One region of the Geobacillus sp. BK01 genome, then DNA from elsewhere that is predicted to be linked to it. Evidence: predicted binding sites of a transcription regulator. Region 1 holds the regulator's gene; each other region holds the start of a gene.
What was found. The regulator Rex, encoded in region 1, represses fermentation and respiration genes when NADH is low (regulators of the CRP and FNR family bind a similar motif). The targets are predictions, from matches to a motif close to TTGTGAAATATTTCACAA.

Region 1 (4,819 bases):
ACTAACTTAAAAAAACAGCCCGCCACGATCACGGGCGGGCTATGGGGATGGGGTTATAGTGAAGTGTAAAGCTGTTCCCATTCGGCCAATAACTTTTCCACTTGTTGTTTTCGCTCTTCGTTTTGTTGCGACAACTGCTGCACGGTTTCATAATCGCCATAAACAGACGGGTCGCATAATTGCTGTTCCACTTCGGCGATTTGCGCCTCAAGCGCCTCGATCTCAGCCTCGATCTCATCCAGACGGCGTTGGCGCTGGCGCTGCCGCTTTTTCTCTTCCTTTTCCTGTTCATAAGTGGATTTGGTCGATTCACTGCTGTCCGGCGTTTTGTCCGGGTGGGCGTTGAGGCGCGCCAGTTCGCACATTTCCGCTTTTTTGGCGATGTAGTAATCGTAGTCGCCTAAATATTCGGTGAGGCCGCCGCTTGATAGCTCGAACAGCTTCGTCGCAATTCGGTTAATGAAATAACGGTCGTGGGAGACGAACAAAATGGTACCTGGATAGTCGATGAGCGCTTGTTCGAGCACCTGTTTGCTGTCGAGATCCAAATGGTTGGTCGGCTCGTCCAAAATAAGAACGTTCGCCTTTTGCAGCATCAGTTTGGCGAGCGCCAGGCGCGCCTTTTCCCCGCCGCTTAACGCCGAGACCGGTTTTAAGACGTCATCGCCGGAAAATAAAAAGTTGCCGAGCACGGTGCGGATTTCTTTCTCGGTTTTGTCCGGGTAGGCATCCCATAGTTCATCAAGCACTCGTTTATTCGATGATAAATCGGCTTGATTTTGATCATAATAGCCGATTTGGACGTTTGAGCCGTAGCGGAGCCTTCCTGCTTGGACAGGAAGCCGACGGGCGACCGCTTTTAGCAATGTTGATTTGCCGATGCCGTTCGGTCCGACTAAGGCGATGCTTTCTCCACGCGTGATGCGAAAGCTGATTTGACGGATGACGGGTGTTCCCTCGCCGTAACCAACGGTCAGTTCTTCGGCGGTAAGCACTTCATGGCCGCTAGGCCGTTCGATCGAGAAGGAAAAGGAGGCCGATTTCTCATCTCCAGTGGGGCGTTCGAGCCGTTCCATTTTTTCTAGCTGTTTTCGTCGGCTTTGCGCTCGTTTGGTCGTCGAGGCGCGGGCGATGTTGCGCCGGATGAAGTCTTCGAGACGGGCGATTTGTTCTTGCTGTTTCTCATATCGTTTTAACTCTTGTTCATATTGCTCGGCCCGTTGTTCCAAATAGCGGCTATAGTTGCCCGTATACCGCTTAAGTGTCGCGTTGGACAGCTCGTATACCTCAGTGACGACTTTATCCAAAAAGTAGCGGTCGTGGGAAACGAGCAGGACGGCGCCAGGGTATGCCTGCAAATATTGCTCCAACCAAGAGAGTGTTTCAAGATCCAAATGGTTGGTCGGCTCGTCTAAAATCAGCAAATCCGGCTTAGATAATAGAAGTTTTCCGAGGGCGAGCCGCGTCCGCTGTCCGCCGCTTAGCGAGGAAACGGGCGTTGTTTTGTAATCGTATGACGAAAATTGCAGCCCGTGCAAAACAGAGCGGATGTCGGCTTCGTACTGGTAGCCCCCTTGTTCTTTGTACTGCTCTTGCAGTTCGTCATAGGCTTTGAGCGTTTTTTCGTAGCGAGATGGATCGGCGAGCACATCCGGGTCGCCAAGTTGGGTGCCGAACTCTGCCAACTGTGCTTCGATCGCCCGAAGCGGTGCGAACACGTCGAGCATCTCGTCCCAAATGGAACGTGACGAGTCAAGACTGCTGCTTTGCGCCAAATAGCCCATTTTGATATGGCTCGGCTTGATGATTTCGCCGCTGTCGTAAGAAAGTTCTCCGGCGATGATTTTTAACAATGTCGATTTTCCTGCGCCGTTGCGGCCGACGAGGGCAACTCGGTCGCGGGACTGTATTTCTAGTTTTATATTCGATAAAATAAGGTCAGCGCCAAAATATTTCGTGAGCTGGTGCACCTGCAAAATCATCATGTCGTTTCACCTCTCGGAATAGTTTAACGTATGTCGTCAAAACGGTCAAAGACAGATAATGAAAAATCGTGTATAGTTTATAAGTGGAGGAGATTGTCTTGTCGTCGTTTACTCATTTCAATGAACAAGGACGCGCGAAAATGGTCGATATTACCAACAAGGAAGACACGGTACGGGTGGCAGTGGCAAAAACGAGCATCACCGTCAGCGAAGAGATTTATGAAAAAATAACGAACAACGCCATCGGGAAAGGGGACGTGTTGGCCGTGGCCCAAGTGGCCGGAGTGATGGCGGCGAAAAAAACGGCCGATCTCATTCCGATGTGCCATCCGCTCATGTTAAAAGGCGTCGATATTGCCTTTGCTTGGGAAAAAGAGGCGGAAGCGTATAAACTTGTGATGACCGTGACGGTCAAGACGAAAGGGAGCACAGGGGTGGAAATGGAAGCGCTGACGGCCGCCTCGGTGTGTGCGTTAACCGTGTATGATATGTGCAAAGCGATTGATAAAGGGATGATCATCGGTCCGACGTATTTGGTCGAAAAAACGGGCGGGAAGTCCGGCCATTATCGACGGAAAACCGATTAGTTGGGGGATGAAACCATGAGCAACGAACAACCGAAAATTCCGCAGGCAACCGCGAAACGGCTGCCGCTGTATTACCGGTTTTTGAAGAACTTGCATGCGTCAGGCAAACAGCGTGTATCCTCTGCCGAGCTAAGCGAGGCGGTGAAAGTCGACCCGGCGACGATTCGCCGCGACTTTTCGTATTTTGGCGCCCTCGGCAAAAAAGGGTACGGGTATAATGTGAATTATTTGTTGTCGTTTTTCCGCCAAACGCTTGAAGAGGATGAAGTGACGGAAGTCGCCTTGTTCGGAGTCGGCAATTTAGGCACCGCCTTTTTAAACTACAACTTTTCGAAAAATAACAACACAAAAATTGTCATGGCGTTTGATGTCGATGAACGGAAAGTCGGATCGACAGTCGGCGGTGTGCCAGTCTATCATCTCAATGAGCTCGAGGAGCGGCTTGGCGGCGATATTCCGGTCGCCATTTTAACCGTGCCGGCCGCGGTGGCCCAAGCGCTTACCGACCGCCTTGTCGCCCGGGGGATTAAAGGCATTTTAAACTTCACCCCGGCGCGCTTGAATGTACCGAGGCATATCCGCGTCCACCATATCGATTTGGCCATTGAATTGCAGTCGCTCGTTTATTTTTTGAAAAATTATCCATCGCCATCATAAAGGAGAGAATAAAGCGTGAAATACATTTTGATTGTCCTTGTGATTTTGCTGCTGTTTGGCGCGAAAAAATTGCCGGAGCTCGGGCGGTCGTTCGGCCAGTCGCTGCGCGAGTTTAAAGATGCAACGAAAGGGTTGGCCGATGACGAGGAAAACAAAACCGACCGGTGACAAGGCAGGATGGGGAAACGATGAATGACAAAGAAATGTCGGTGTATGAACACCTCGGAGAGCTGCGGAAACGGCTTATCATCGTGCTTCTCTTTTTCGCCGCGGCGCTCATTGCCAGTTTCTTCTTTGTCAATGACGTTATTGTGTATTTGCAGCAGACCGCCGAGGCAAAACAACTAACGATGAACGCTTTCCGTCTCACCGATCCGATTAAAGTATATTTTCAGTTTGCCTTTGTGATCGCCGCTGTGCTGTCTGCTCCGGTGTTGCTGTACCAAATTTGGGCGTTTGTCAGCCCAGGGCTGTATGAAAAAGAGCGGCGGGTGACGCTCAGCTATATTCCGGCGTCGATCATTCTATTTTTAGCTGGGGTTAGTTTTGCGTATTTCGTCTTGTTTCCATTTGTCGTCCGGTTTATGAATCAGTTGGCGGAACGGCTCGGCATTCAACAGATGATCGGCATTAACGAATATTTCCAGTTTTTGCTCCAGCTCGTGTTGCCGTTTGGCATTGTGTTTCAGCTGCCGATTGTTGTGTTGTTTTTCACCCGTTTAGGATTGATTACGCCGCAACTTCTTGTTCACATCCGCAAGTATGCGTATTTGGCTCTGTTGATATTGGCGGCGGCCATTACACCGCCAGATGTGTTGTCGCAAGTGATCGTCATGATTCCACTGACGCTTTTGTATGAAGGAAGCATATGGATTGCAAAAATTGGCTATCGAAAGGCACAATTAGCGGCGGAGCAGGAAAGCGTTGATTCACGTTACGGACAACAGCGAGAGGACGGTTGATACGGCGCCAGGCAAAAACCCTCCCCAACGGGAGGGTTTCATCGTCTTGGTGTGAAGAACAGGCGAAGGGCAGTGCTGAAATCAAAAGCGGCCAACGCTGCCAACGCGATCGTCGTGACATTCCAAATGGTTTCATGGACGCTTTCAATCGCCAAATACGTAAACAGGAAGCCCAAGATGAAATACGGGAGCGAAAACAGCCGCGGGTGGCGCGTCATAGCCAAAACCTCCAAACAGCCAACGGCAGTTCCGCCTGACGCATCATGTTTTCCAATTCATCAGCCAACAAAATTTGAACGACAACGACAAACGTATTCATCGCTACGTGGGCGAACATTGGCACGAAAATGCGCCCGGTTTTGGCGTATAAAAAGGCGAATACCATCCCCATGGACGTGTACAAAAGCAAATGTTCCGGCTCCATGTGCACGATGGCGAACAGAAGAGAGCTGACCAGTGCCGCAAACCAAAAGTTGTACTTTTCATAAAGCGAGCCAAAAATGATTTTGCGGAAAATGAGCTCCTCTAAAATCGGGCCGACGATCGACGTGACGACGACGAGCAATGGCGTCAGGCGGATGATGTCAATGATGTGCTGTGTGTTTTCCGAGCCTGGCTCGATGCCCAA
Region 2 (4,819 bases), on a different contig from region 1:
ACTTCCCACACCGGCGACAGATAGCGCTGGATGATGCGGTGCAAAATATGCTGTTTGTTCGCCCAATGGCTGTAGGCGCTGAAAAACCCGGCGCCAAAGTCAATCGAGGCAACGATAATATACCCGAACAAAAACAGCCATAACACCGAGATGCCGATGACTTCGAGCGTCATGGCGTCACCTCCCCGTTATTGGCGCGCTCTTCCAGCTCCCGTTCGACCGGGTTGCGTCGAAACATACGGACAAGCACCGTGGCGCTTGCAATGACGAGCACCATATACAAAAGACAAAACAAAACAAGCATCGTATCAACATGAGCGGACGATGTCGCCCCTTCCGCCGTTTTCATATAGCCGCGCAAAATCCACGGCTGCCGCCCGACCTCCGCCAAATACCAACCGGCTTCAATGGCGATCATCGCCAACGGCCCCCCTGCGATCAACAGCCCAAAAAACCATTTTTTCGCTGTCCATTTCCAACGAAAGATCGATCCGAGCCAATAAGCAGCCGATAAAATCATTAAAAACACGCCAATCGTCACCATGACATCAAACAAATAATGGATATAAAGCGGTGGACGCTCATCTTTTGGAATATCGTTCAATCCCGTTACAACCGCCCTTGGATCGTTGTGTGCCAAAATGCTTAACGCATATGGGATTTCAAGGGCATATTTCACTTCCCCGTCCTCCGTCAACGTACCAAATAAGATGAGCGGCGCATGGGAACCCGTTTCAAAATGCCATTCGGCAGCCGCCAGCTTTTCCGGTTGGTATTCGGCTAAAAACTTTCCTGACAAGTCGCCGACAAGAGCGCTCGCCACGGAAAAAATGAGCGCCGTTTTCATCGTTAAATGAAGCGCCTTGCGGTGGTACACATGCCGGTTGCCCTTCCATAAATGCCACGCCGCAATCGAAGCGAGTATAAACGCCGATGTCATATACGCCGTCGCCAGCACGTGGGCCACTTTTGTCGGCATCGCCGGGTTGAACATCGCGGCAATCGGGTCGATGTTGATAAGCTCGCCGTTTTTTATCTCAAACCCTTGCGGCGTATTCATAAACGCGTTCACCATCGTAATAAACATGGCCGACGCGGAAGAGCCGATCGCCACCGGAATAAGCAATAGCAAATGTTTTTTCTGATTTTCAAACCGATCCCATGTATACAAATAAACACCAAGGAAAATCGCTTCAAAAAAGAAGGCGAACGTCTCCATGAACAGCGGCAAACTGATCACTTGACCGGCCAGCTGCATAAAGTTCGGCCATAAAAGCGACAGCTGCAAACCGATCGCCGTTCCGGTCACGACGCCGACAGCGACGGTGATGACGAAGCCGCGCGTCCAGCGGCGGGCAAGCAAAATATAATGCATATCGTTTTTTCGGATCCCAACCCACTGGGCGATGGCAATCATCAATGGAATCCCGACGCCGATTGTGGCATAAAGAATATGGACGGTTAGCGTCAATCCCGTCAAAACACGGCTGAGCAGCACCGGATCATAGTTAGTCATGGTCATCCCCCCTTATGAAAACAAGCGGCCAATCAAAGAAAGCAAGACAACTGCTGCGACAGCAAAACTAATGAACACAAGCGCTTTTTCGTGTCGCTCCCACATGTTCATCCCCCCGGACGCTTAGACAATCACGAAAAAATTGTGACAACCATCACAAACTACCTACTTCATATTATTTCATAAAATCGGGAACGTTATCCGCCATGATTTCGAATAATTTGTGACATTTATCACATATTCATGGTGACAAACAAAAAAAGCAGGATATCCCTGCCCTCGATTATAAATATTTCCGATGCACCGTCTTCCCGTCATACGTAAACAACATCGGCTTTTCCTCGACGACCGTCTCCATATGGACCGGACGGCCCCACAACTGATAAATGTATGGCAGTACTTTTTCCAAATACTTCAGATCGAGTTCGATCCCCTCATACCAATGTTTTAAATACAGCTCTCCGTTGCGCATATAATCGCCGTCATTGACCGTGATATACGGGAATCCGCCGTTCACCCGCATGCTGACGAGCTGATCGCGGATATGCTCCCAATGTTTGTCAACGATTTTGTAATCTCTCCCTTGCTTTTGGAATAAATACATATCTTCGCGCATGACGAGCTCTTTCGTCAAATAGTTGCGCAAAAACGAAATGTCGGATTCCAATTCGCGCACTTCGAAAAGTTTCGCCCGTCCCGACCCCGGTTTGACGCCATATTTTTTCATCTCTTCCGTCGGATTGTTCCACCGCTCTTCAATGTCTTCAAAAATTTTCAACCCTAAATAGTACGGATTAATGCCCGTGCGCGACGGCTGCACAACGTTGGCGTTCAGTTTGGCAAACTCAATGGCTTCATCGCTCGTCAAATCCATTTCCCGCAAAATGCGCTGATGCCAATACGTCGCCCAGCCTTCATTCATAATTTTCGTTTCAAGCTGCGGCCAAAAATAAAGCATTTCCTCGCGCATCATCGTTAAAACGTCACGCTGCCAATCCTCGAGCTCGCGGCTGTATTCCTCGATAAACAGCAAAACGTCTTTCTCCGGCTGCGGCGGAAACTTGCGCCGTTTTTTCCGCGGTGGCGTTTTTGGCTTGTTCCGCTCATCAAGTAACCATAAATCATCGTATGGCGTCGATGTTTTGGATGGTTCCTCCTCCTCATACACTTCCGTATCTTCCCATGTCCACGACAGCTTCGGCCGCAACAGCGACGGGTCGATATGCTCTTGAATGGCTAAGACGGCATCTAAAAATTTTTCCACTTCCAATTTTCCGTATTGGTGCTCGTAATGTTTGATCCGCTCTGCTGTCGCGGCCATGCTTTCCACCATATCGCGCTTCGTGTTGCTGAAGCGGACATTGTTTTTGAAAAAGTCGCTATGGGCCAACACATGGGCGACGATCAACTTATTTTGAATGAGCGTGTTTGTATCGAGCAAAAAGGCGTAACAAGGATCCGAGTTAATGACGAGTTCGTAAATTTTGCTCAATCCTAAGTCGTAATGAAGCTTCATCTTGTAAAACTGCTTTCCAAAACTCCAATGAGAAAAACGCGTTGGCATCCCGTAGGCGCCAAACGTGTAAATAATGTCCGCCGGACAAATTTCGTAACGCATCGGATAAAAATCCAACCCAAATCCTTCTGCGATTTCCGTAATTTCCGCAATCGCCCGTTCCAGTTCGTTCAGCTCGTCCTGCCGCATCCAAATCCCCCCTTTTCCCCTTACCACAATGTATGAGGGAAAAGGCGTTTTGATACGTTGAATCATTGCCCATGCTTTTCATTTCGGCCTACCGTCCGTTATAATTTGTGTTATACACGACATGTTCCGATAAAGCGTGGTGATCGTTTGCATCAATATTGGCATCATCTCATCGAACATTTTGGCTACGTCGGCATTATGGTTGCGCTCATGCTCGGCATCGTCGGATTGCCGATTCCGGACGAGCTGCTGCTGACGTATGCCGGCTACCGCGTTTCAACCGGCGCCTTTTCGTATCCGCTTGCTTTTCTCGCCTGTTGGTTCGGGGCGATCGCAGGCATTTCACTCAGTTATATTCTTGGGATCACGTTGGGGCTGCCTTTTTTGCATAAATTCGGTCCAAAATTCCATCTGACCGAGAAACGGCTCGCACAGACGAAAGCACTTTTTTCTAAACTCGGCCCATCCGTTTTATTCATTTGCTACTTCATCCCCGGCGTTCGGCATGTCGCCGCTTTTTGGGCCGGCACAAACGCCTACAGCTGGAGAAAGTTTGCCTTGTTTGCCTATAGCGGAGCGATGGTATGGGTCGCCGTCTTTTTAACGATCGGCGCCTACTTTGAAAGCCGCTGGATGGAGGTCAAGCAGTACGTTCATACGTACCGCTTGCCTGTTGTCCTTGCTTTTCTGGCTGTTGTTGCATCGGCAACCTTATATTGGTACATCCAGCAAAAACGAAAAACACCGGGGTAATGTCCGGTGCTTTTCATTCTCTATGCACGCTATACGTTCCCGCGCGGGCCGCGGTGATACGTCTCTGTCAACAGCCCCATAAACAAACCGAATCCAAACATCACCATCGAGGCTCCGATGATTCCGAGGCTGACGATCGTCAAGAAAAAGTCTTTGTTGTAAGCGCTTGCGATAAAGCTAAGCAAAAAAAGCGCTGTTCCGACGATTAGGCCGACGGACGCCATCCATTTGCACATCTTTGTAATTTCGTGCCCTTCGTGCCGTTTGTTCATTTTCATCATCCCCTTTCTTAGAGGATACTATTATTGTCACAAAATTGCAATATTTACTTTTCCTTTTTTATCTCCATTTCGGTTATAATTTATATTTTGCCTTCTGTCACAACATTTACAGGGCAACAAAACAGCCCATCGTCATACACTAACAATGACTCCTTCTCGATAAAGGAGGCATGCCGCTTGAACACCGTCGACTACGATAAGGCGCTCTATTATACACATCGCTCCGAGTGGGATAATTTGCTCATTTTAATGGTGCGTACACCTGATGACATGCTGTCGAAAAAAATTGAAAAGTTTCTCCACGCCTATAATTTCGAGCACGACTATTCCGTCATCCAGGAAAGGCTCACTGCCTTGTTGCGCTACATCGACCACGCACTTGAAGTAAGTGAACAAAAAATGGGAGTCGAGCAGTACGCATATTTCTACTCGTAAAAGCAACGGGGAATTGGTTGAGTCCAATTCCCCGCCGTTGTTTACCCGTCAATTATTGAGCGTAAGAAGGCGAAACGGTGCGCAGCACATCATGTACTCGCTGCATGACACCATCAGTAAGCTTCGCCA
Region 3 (4,819 bases), on a different contig from region 1:
TTATGCATGTTTTGCCGCGAGCCGCTGACGTTGGATCGCGAACTTGAAGGAAAAGAGTTTGACGAGAAATACAATCACAAAAGAAAAAGCTGATAGCCGCTTTCAAGCTATCAGCTTTTTTAATGCGTGCGCCCTTTGCTTTTTTGACAGTCAGGACATAGCCCATACACTTCCATGCGATGATGATCGACTTTAAAGCCGGTAACGTGAGCAGCAAGCTGCTCGACTTCATCGAGCGCCGGGTAGTGGAAGTCCACGATTTTGCCGCACTGTTCACAAATGACATGATAATGATTGGATGTGACAAAATCGAACCGGCTTGACGAATCACCGTATGTCAGCTCTTTGACAAGCCCGATTTCTTTAAAGACGCGCAAGTTATTGTAGACGGTAGCTACGCTCATATTCGGAAATTTCCCTTCCAGCGCTTTATATATTTCATCAGCTGTCGGATGGGACATCGAGCTGATCAAATACTCCAATATCGCATGACGCTGCGGCGTGATGCGTATGCCCGTCTTTTTCAGCATATCCAGCGCTTCCTTCAGTTGCTCATTGGCAGACACCGTCATGCACCCCACTCTCTGCAAAAAGATAAAAAAAATTATCATTTTATAATATTTATAATTAGTCTACAAGGAATGTATGCCTTTTGTCAATATAGATACCATTAATATATGGGCTTAAGCGTCTTTTTAACAAAAAAAAGGGGGGCAGAAATATTTTCCACCCACCATATTTCATTCATTTGAGGAGGTTACTATGTATCATACGCAAAACAACTTATATTGTTTGGACGCTTACCTAGATGACGTCAATCGGGCAACTTCCGCGAGCGCCTCATCGACGTGCCCTTTCACTTTCACTCCACGCCATTCTTTTGCCAATGTTCCGTCAGGGGCGATAATGAATGTCGAGCGCTCAATGCCCATATATTCCTTTCCGAAATTCCGCTTTTTCTTCCAAACCCCATACATTTCCGCTACGTGGTGTTGTTCGTCAGAAAGAAGCAAAAACGGCAGCTTATATTTCTGAATAAACGTTTCATGCCGCTCGACCGGGTCGGTGCTTACTCCTAAGATGACGGTATTCAATCCGGTAAACGTCTCATAGCGGTCACGAAAGTCGCACGCCTCGGCCGTGCACCCAGGCGTCATGTCTTTCGGATAAAAATAAAGCACGACATATTGGCCTCGGAAGTCTGAAAGCGAAACCATTTCCCCACTGCTTGCCGGCAAGGTAAAGTCTGGGGCCGGCTGGCCAATGGCGATCGTCATGGCACTCCCTCCGTCTTCTTCATTTTCTTTTAGCGTAGCGAAGAAGGAGGAAAATTGCAACCGTTAGCGGTGGTCCCAGTCAAATACGGTGCGCGTCACGATAACAGCCGGCATAATGTAGCCAAGAAGCGCTTCGGCAATGGCGATCCAACGCCCGATGCCGATTGGAGTGACGTCTCCATATCCGACCGACAAAAGCGTCATGCCGCTTAAGTACAAGCTATCCTCAAGCAAAGACAAACGGTTCTCCGCCTCACTGTGTGAAGACGGGATAAACACCGCATGGCCGTTTGCCTGCAAAATCATATAAATCATGGCAAAGCCGAGCATCATTGTTAAATACCACTGAACGAGCACCCACAAATTGTCGAGCGAAAGGCGGCGCCGCGCTTGAACGCGCACGGTCCAAAGCGAGGTGATGCTCCCGAGCAGTACGGCAGTAACCACTCCGAGGAAGGCGTAATCCATCGCGTTCCCTCCATCTCTGTCTGTTGTTCATATATACGTGCACAGATGGACAATTATGACGGAGTGAGCCGCTGCCACCTCGATGGTTGCTTGAAACCGTGGGGACGGAGCCACGCCGCCTTCTTAGGCTGCCCGTTTGGCAGAGCAGAGCCACTGTTTGCGCCAGCTTTCCCTATTTTTGCGTAAGGTCAGCGTCTCATCTCACTGCGAAAAAGAGCGGGACAACACACCTTTAAGCGTCGCCGCGCTATGGCGAAACCATTTTTGTTCATTATCGTCCAGTTCAAGCTCGATTACCTCACGGACGCCGTTGCGATTGATGACAGCCGGCACACCGATGTAGACGTCACGTTCCCCATATGGACCGTCCAGATAGGCTGAGACGGTCAAAATGGCATTTTCGTTATGCAAGATAGCGCGTGTGACCCTGGCCAACCCCATGGCAATGCCGTAGTACGTCGCTCCCTTTTTCTCAATAATTTGGTAGGCGGCATCACGTACATTGACGAAAATGCGTTCCAACTCTTCTCGTGCCTGTTCTCCTTTTGATTCGATCAGCTTGCGGATCGGCACACCGCCGATATCAGCCTGACTCCAGACCGGAAGCTCCGTATCGCCGTGTTCGCCGATAATATAGGCGTGTACATTCGTTGGAGCGATGGCGAAATACTCGCCTAATAAAAAGCGGAATCGCGCTGTATCTAAAATGGTCCCCGAACCGATCACCCGCTCCTGCGGCAGTCCGCTAAACTTCCATGTCGCGTAAGTCAAAATGTCGACCGGGTTAGTGGCGACAAGAAACAACCCTTGAAATCCGGAAGCCATAACTGATTCGACGATCGAACGGAAAATGGCAATATTTTTGTCCACCAAATCAAGCCGCGTCTCGCCCGGTTTTTGGTTGGCACCGGCGCAAATGACGACCAAATCCGCATCACGGCAGTCGCGGTAATCGCCATGCCAAATGCCGGCCGGCTTCGGCGCAAACACTTTTCCATGGTTTAAATCCATCGCATCGCCCATGGCCTTGTTTTCATTTGCGTCAATGAGCACAATCTCATCAGCAATCCCTTGATTCATTAAAGCAAACGCATAGCTAGCACCGACAAACCCAGTGCCGATGACCGCCACCCGGTTTCCTCCTCCGTTTTTCATCACTGTTCTCCCTCCTTACAATTGTGAACACATTCACAAATTATTTTACGCAATAAGACAAGAACTATGCATAAACGATTATGGCGATTGTTTGACCGTTGTTTGTCATTTTAATGGCAATCTCTATTGATCTAACAAAAACGGACGGGGCCGTCAGCTCCCCGTCCCGCGGTACCTCCTGACCCCGGCGTTCCAAAGCATCACAGCGATGACGAAAAACAACGCGCCGACAGCCGGGGTCATAAACGCATAGCCGTACCATTCCTGCCTGTTAAGAAAATAGGAAGCCGGATAGACACCGACGAAGGCAAACGGCAACACCCACGTTAAAATGTAACGGATGACGCGATGATAAATATCGATCGGATAACGGCCGTAGCTGCTGATGTTATACATCATCGGCATGATCGACGTACGGGCGTCGGCAAAAAAGCTGATCGTGGCCAACGAAATGAAAATGCCGGCGTAAATGAACGCCCCGCCGATGACAAATAAAATAAAGATAAAGACATCGTACCAATGAAACGTAAGTGCTAAACGGTCGCTGGCGTATGCCATAATGATCAGCCCCGGGATGGCGCCAAGCAGCGATTCAAGTTCCATCCGCTCCAAAATGATCTGGAACAGGCTGTGAACCGGGCGCGTCAACACGCGGTCCATTTCTCCCTGAACAATGTAGCGCTCGTTGAAATCCCATAGATTAAAAAAGGCGCCAAATACGGCGTACGGCACAAGGAAAAAGCCGTAAATAAACAACACTTCATCGCGGGTCCAACCGTGAAGCAGCGGCGTATGGCCAAACACAACGAGCAAGAACACTAAGTTGACCGCCTGCGCCATTAAGTCGGACAACCATTCAATGAGCAAATCGGCGCGGTATTGCAATTTTGTCTTCATATACTGGGCCATATATTGAAAAAAGACAGATACGTAAAACAATGTCTACCCCCCTTGCACGACGAGCCGTTTTTTCGCCGCCCGCCATAACCACCCAATCGGAAACAATAACAACACGCACCATGCCGCCTGCGTGAACAATCCATCGCTCACAGCGGCGCCTTGGAAGCTTTCTGTAATGATCATGCTTGGAATGTAGCTGATGGCTTGAAACGGCATATACGCCATGAGCTGCTGCGCCCAATCCGGGTAAAACGACAAAGGCAAAATAAGACCGGAAAATAGATCAATAATAAACCGCTTTGCCCTGAGCAGCCCTTCATTTCGGAACGTAAAAAACGTCACCACCCCCGCCAGCAAGTTCAGCTCCGAATAAATGACAAAACTCAACAGGAGCGACAAACTAAACGACAGCCATGTATGGGCGTTTTCCGGGAACTCGAGCGGCAAAAAGAGCGACACGACCACCAGTCCCGGCAATGATAGAAAGAACAGGCGAAACAGCCCTTCACCGAGCCCTTGCACCGCCTTCATCCCTAAGTAGCTGTACGGGCGGATGAGTTCCGTCGCTACTTTTCCGTCGCGAATTTCCATGGCGATTTCGCGGTCGATGTTGTTAAAGTAAAACGCCCGCGACAGCCAGGAAATGGCGACATACGTCGTCATTTGGGCGAGCGACATCCCTTGCATCGACGGTTTGTCTCCGTAAATGGCCGACCAGAGGAAGTAGTACGCCGCGATGTTAATGGCATAAATCAGAATGCCTGTATAATAGTTCGTTCGGTATGCGAGCATCATTAAAAAGCGGATGCGGATCATTTCCGTATACTTATCCACGAACAGCACCTTCTTCGTAAATGTTGCGGACGATTTCTTCCGTCGGCACTTCATGAATGCGGATGTCTTGCAGCGCATAGCGGGCGGCGACGCGGCTGACGACTTCCGGCACGCCTCCTGATGGAACGTGCGCCACCCAAATGTTCGGCTGTTCGCCTTGTTTCCAGTTAACGCCCAATCCGACC
Region 4 (4,819 bases), on a different contig from region 1:
CGCTATGGCCGCCGCTGGCAAGATGAATACGAATACGATGCGGCAAAAAACGAGTTTGTCCACCGTGGTGATGACCGGTATATCCGGCATTTTTTCCTCTTTTAATGGCCGTCTGGAAGCAGGAACGGCTCCATTTCAGACCGGGAAGTCTCCCGCCTCTTAGCATGAGCATAGACGGGGGAGCGTTTTGGTTTTCACCCCTAATCAAAACCGGTACAATGAAATCATCTCAACAACAAAAGAAGGAGAGAGCTGATGAACGAATTGTACCATTTGATCGTGAGGACTGAGCGGGAACGGGAACTGTACGAACAGGCGCGGCACCTCGCCGGGCGGTTCGCGGCGCGAGCGGCGAATTATGACGAACAGGCGGAGTTTCCTTTTGCCGATTTTGCCGATTTAAAGGAAGCGGGTTTCCTTTCGTTCACTGTTCCAACTGAATACGGCGGCCAAGGGGCGTCGCTTTATGAGTTGGTGTTGGTGCAAGAAGTGCTTGCCCAAGGCAGCGGTGCTACCGCCTTGTCGTTCGGGTGGCATGCGAGCATCTTGATGCGTCTGTTTTTGCTTCGCCGCTGGCCGCAATCGATGCTCACCCGCTTGGCCAAAGAGGTGACAGAACACCATGTGCTCATTAACAGCGCCCATTCCGAGCGGGCGACCGGCAGCCCCGCGCGCGGCGGCAAGCCGGAAACGTCCGCCGTCCTTCGCGATGGCCGCTGGGTGCTCCGTGGACGAAAGGCATTTGCGTCGTTAGCTCCGGCGTTGGATTACGTGCTGATTTCGGCCACAATTGAAGACAGCGGCCAAGTCGGGGAATTCCTTGTGCCGATGGCGTCCCCGGGTGTCCGCATCGAGCCCGCATGGAACACGCTCGGCATGCGGGCGACGCGCAGCGACGATCTCATCTTAGATGGTGTCGAGATCGAACCGGAAGCGTTGGTGGAGATGCTGGAGAAACCGACCGGTGCAGTGCCGGCGCAAGGATGGCTTTTGCATGTCCCGGCATGCTACTTAGGGATCGCCATCGCCGCCCGCCATGAGGCGATCCGCTTTGCCCAAACGTACCAGCCGAACACGTTGTCGCAGCCGATCGCCTCAACGCCGGAGGTGCAGCGGAAAATCGCCGAGATGGAGTGGCGCCTCGTTCACGCCCGCCATTTTCTGTACACCATCGCCGACTTGTGGGACCGTTATCCCGACAAACGGTCCGAGATGAAGGAGGAATTGGCAACCGCCAAGCTTGTTGCTACGAACACCGCGCTTGAGGTCGTCGATTGGGCGATGCGCATCGTTGGCGGGCAAAGTTTATTCGCTGATAACCCACTCGGACGCTATTATCGGGATGTCCGCGCCGGTCTGCACAATCCGCCAGCCGATGACTTAACGCTCGCATGGCTGGTAAAACGGGTGTTGGCCAATCACCCGCCAAGCGAACCAAGCAACCATTAAAAGGATTTCCTCTCCAGGGAAAAGGGCGGGAGAAGATGCGGCGGAAATCAAAAAAAGCTGTCCCTAACGCAAGGGCAGCTTTTTTTGATGAAATTACTTCATATCGAGCGCTGAACGCAAAAATTCCGGCAAGGCGAAACATTGGCGGAAGACAGCATCATTGACATATTTCGTATCACTTGGAATCGCCGTCTGCGCCGGAAACTCAAGCGGCCGTTTGGAGCCGATCGTAAAGCTCCACAGCCCGCCCGGATACGTCGGCACAACCGCCGTGTAGACGAGCACGTGCGGGAACAATTCGCGAATGTTGCGGTATGTCCGCTTTAAAATATCCAAATGGAAAATGGGCGACTGGCTTTGGCACACCATCAACCCGTCCTCTTTTAACGCCCGGTGCACGTTGGCATAAAACTCTGGTGAAAACAGCGCCTCAGCCGGGCCGACCGGGTCGGACGAGTCGATCATAATGACATCGTACTCGTGTTCCTTCCCGCGCACAAAGGCGACACCGTCGCCATAAATGAAGTGGACGCGCGGGTCGGATAAATTGCCGGAGACGGCCGGCAAATGTTCTTTGCACGCCCGGACGACCTTCTCATCAATTTCCACCATCTCGATCGCCTCGAGGCGGGCATACTTGGCTGCCTCCCGGGCTGCCCCGCAGTCGCCCCCGCCGATGATCAGCGCCCGTTTGGCTTCCGGATGAAACTGAAGCGGCACGTGCGAGATCATTTCATTATAAATATGGCCGTCAATCGAGGTCGTTTGCACGACGCCGTCTAGCACGAGCATGCGGCCAAAATCATACGAATCCAAAATCATGACATGCTGGTACTCAGACGGCTCGGCAAAGATCACCTCTTTGATCCGGTAGCTGATTTTCAAATTGTCGCGGTCATCTTCGGTGAGCCAAAGCTCTCCGTTGTCCATATGCAAGTAAGGGGGTAAAGCGTTTCCTTGCTGTTTCATTGTTACCTCCTTTGGTTTTGCAGTTTTTTCTCACACCTTTCTAATCTTAATATATTATGCCCGCGGTGGCAAACAAAGGGGTTTACCGGCCGGTGCCGGACGTGTTCATCCCGCCGCCCATGTTCGACGACTGGTTGCGTTTTTCCGGCCGCTCCTCGTCTTGGCCGCAGCCGACACAAAGGCTGACCGCTAACGCGCAAATGGCGGCAAGCGGCATCCATCGTTTTCGCATCCTTTCCTCCTCCTTTCGTTTCAATCATAAACCGAGACGGCGGGCGACGACCGTTGCCGCCCGCTCCCCTGAGACGACCGTCCCTTCCATCGTCGCAAAGTACGGCTGGCGCGTATAGTCTCCCGCCAACGTCAAACCGGGCCCATCTGTTCCTTCGTGCGGCGATGCTTGCTTATAGTGTGCCTGCTTGGGCGCAAAATAAAACTCTCCGGCCGAAGCCGGAGAGCCGTTATTGGCTGTGCCGCCCGCCAAGCAATAGGCGGAGCGGGCCGCGGTTTTCAAGCAAATCGGCAAGCGTATAGGCGTCCAACACCCGCAAAAATGCTTCCAGCGCTTCCTGCAGCACGGAGCGAAGCCGGCAGACAGGCGTCAAGACGCATTCATTGCCATGAGCGGCAAAACATTCGACGAGCGACAAATTGTCCTCGGTTTCGCGGACGACCGCACCGACGACGATCTCCTCCGGTCGTTTCGCAAGGCGAATCCCGCCGTTGCGTCCGCGGATCGTCTCGATGTAGCCAAGCTTTCCGAGCTCATGGACGATTTTGCTTAAATGATGCTCAGAGAGGGAAAACGCAGCGGAAATTTCTTTAATATTTGTTTTTTCGCCTTCATCGAGCGTTCCTAAAAACAGCAGCACACGCAACGCATATTCTGTATAGTTCGTCAGCTGCATGGTCATCCACAACCTTTAGACGAGATGGTTGCTTCCATTGTATCACACCTGTCTCTAGGAGGGAATTGTGAACAATTTGTTAAAGATGCATTTGAAATATTGCTTTTTCACTATGCGTATGGTTGAATAAAACATGTATTTAAAATACATGTTTTTGTGAGGGGATGACACATGGCTACGACAACGGCTTTGCACCCAAAAACGATTGAGATCGTCAAATCGACCGTACCGGTGTTGGAGCAGCACGGCGAACAAATTACCAAACGGTTTTACCAATTGATGTTCTCCAACCATCCGGAATTGTTGAATATTTTCAACCATGCCAACCAAAAACAAGGGCGGCAGCAACGCGCCTTGGCGGCAGCTGTGTACGCGGCGGCGCGCTATATCGATCAATTGGACGCCATTTTGCCGGTCGTGCGGCAAATCGGCCATAAGCACCGGAGTTTAGGCATTAAACCGGAACAATATCCGATTGTCGGAAAGCACTTGCTGATGGCGATCAAGGACGTGCTCGGCGACGCCGCCACTGATGACGTGATGGCGGCTTGGGCGGAAGCGTATGAAGCCATTGCAGCTGTTTTCATTCAAGTAGAGAAGGAGCTTTACGATGAAGCCGCGGCCAAACACGGCGGCTGGCGCGATTTCCGCCGCTTTGTCGTCGCGAAAAAGGTGAAGGAAAGCGACGTCATCACGTCGTTTTATTTCGAGCCGGAAGACGGCGGCGCCATCAGCGACTATTTGCCGGGCCAATATGTGAGCGTAAAACTGGACATCCCTGGTCAAACGTATACGCACATTCGCCAATACAGCTTATCCGACGCCCCCGGCAAAGGGTATTACCGCATCAGCGTCAAACGGGAAGCGGCAACGGCGGAAAAACCGGCCGGCATCGTGTCGAACTATTTGCATGACCACATTCACGAAGGCGATGTCGTCGAGTTAAGCGCTCCAGCCGGCGACTTTACGCTCGACTTGACAAACGAAACGCCGGTTGTGCTGATCAGCGGCGGCGTTGGGGTCACTCCGCTTTTAAGCATGGCGAACACATTGGCCATCCGTCAGCCGAATCGTCCGGTGACGTTTCTTCAAGCTGCCCTAAACGGCCGCGTGCAGGCGTTTGACAAAGAGTTGCGGACGTTGGCCGAACGCCCGTCGTTTGCCTACTATCTCTGTTACGAGTCGCCGTCTGAAGACGACCGCCGTCATCCGCATTTCAGCAAAGAAGGGCGGATCGATCTTGCCTGGATGCAAACGGTTATTCCGACGAAAGACGCTGACTTCTACTTCTGCGGCCCGGTGCCATTTATGAAAACGGTCTACCGCGCCTTAACAGAGTGGGGCGTGCCAGAAGAACGCATCCATTACGAATTTTTCGGCCCGGCCGGCGATTTGACGAAAGACTGACCGATCATTGTTCCATCAACAGGAGGCATCCCCACCAAGGGGATGCCTTTTGTGATGGAGAATATCAACAATTCTCCTATTTGGCG

Region 2: ACTVDO_RS05590 (cytochrome ubiquinol oxidase subunit I) is a predicted target of Rex. The motif match lies at 1,738-1,755, and genes of this name have one in related genera.
Region 3: ACTVDO_RS15805 (L-lactate dehydrogenase) is a predicted target of Rex. The motif match lies at 2,922-2,939, and genes of this name have one in related genera.
Region 4: nsrR (nitric oxide-sensing transcriptional repressor NsrR) is a predicted target of Rex. The motif match lies at 3,392-3,409, and genes of this name have one in related genera.

The regions. Positions count from the first base shown of each region.
Region 1 covers NZ_JBQPTH010000029.1:18,027-22,845, reverse strand. The annotation lists gene ACTVDO_RS16325 (hypothetical protein) at 1-69, shown strand, start outside; gene ACTVDO_RS16320 (ABC-F family ATP-binding cassette domain-containing protein) at 54-1,985, opposite strand; gene moaC (cyclic pyranopterin monophosphate synthase MoaC) at 2,084-2,572, shown strand; gene ACTVDO_RS16310 (redox-sensing transcriptional repressor Rex) at 2,588-3,229, shown strand; gene tatA (twin-arginine translocase TatA/TatE family subunit) at 3,245-3,397, shown strand; gene tatC (twin-arginine translocase subunit TatC) at 3,418-4,191, shown strand; gene ACTVDO_RS16295 (YdiK family protein) at 4,230-4,409, opposite strand; gene ACTVDO_RS16290 (CPBP family intramembrane glutamic endopeptidase) at 4,406-4,819, opposite strand, start outside.
Region 2 covers NZ_JBQPTH010000003.1:287,667-292,485, forward strand. The annotation lists gene ACTVDO_RS05585 (cytochrome d ubiquinol oxidase subunit II) at 1-173, opposite strand, end outside; gene ACTVDO_RS05590 (cytochrome ubiquinol oxidase subunit I) at 170-1,516, opposite strand; gene ACTVDO_RS05595 (SpoVR family protein) at 1,800-3,221, opposite strand; gene ACTVDO_RS05600 (DedA family protein) at 3,369-3,974, shown strand; gene ACTVDO_RS05605 (hypothetical protein) at 4,004-4,252, opposite strand; gene ACTVDO_RS05610 (YhdB family protein) at 4,433-4,690, shown strand; gene ACTVDO_RS05615 (phospho-sugar mutase) at 4,743-4,819, opposite strand, start outside.
Region 3 covers NZ_JBQPTH010000025.1:27,390-32,208, reverse strand. The annotation lists gene ACTVDO_RS15825 (YgzB family protein) at 1-93, shown strand, start outside; gene perR (peroxide-responsive transcriptional repressor PerR) at 120-572, opposite strand; gene bcp (thioredoxin-dependent thiol peroxidase) at 801-1,277, opposite strand; gene ACTVDO_RS15810 (potassium channel family protein) at 1,341-1,745, opposite strand; gene ACTVDO_RS15805 (L-lactate dehydrogenase) at 1,947-2,900, opposite strand; gene ACTVDO_RS15800 (ABC transporter permease) at 3,054-3,839, opposite strand; gene ACTVDO_RS15795 (ABC transporter permease) at 3,843-4,634, opposite strand; gene ACTVDO_RS15790 (ABC transporter ATP-binding protein) at 4,627-4,819, opposite strand, start outside.
Region 4 covers NZ_JBQPTH010000007.1:11,159-15,977, reverse strand. The annotation lists gene ACTVDO_RS09335 (aminotransferase class V-fold PLP-dependent enzyme) at 1-105, shown strand, start outside; gene ACTVDO_RS09330 (acyl-CoA dehydrogenase family protein) at 256-1,449, shown strand; gene speE (polyamine aminopropyltransferase) at 1,543-2,418, opposite strand; gene ACTVDO_RS09320 (hypothetical protein) at 2,501-2,650, opposite strand; gene ACTVDO_RS09315 (FAD-dependent oxidoreductase) at 2,675-2,902, opposite strand; gene nsrR (nitric oxide-sensing transcriptional repressor NsrR) at 2,880-3,326, opposite strand; gene hmpA (NO-inducible flavohemoprotein) at 3,498-4,733, shown strand.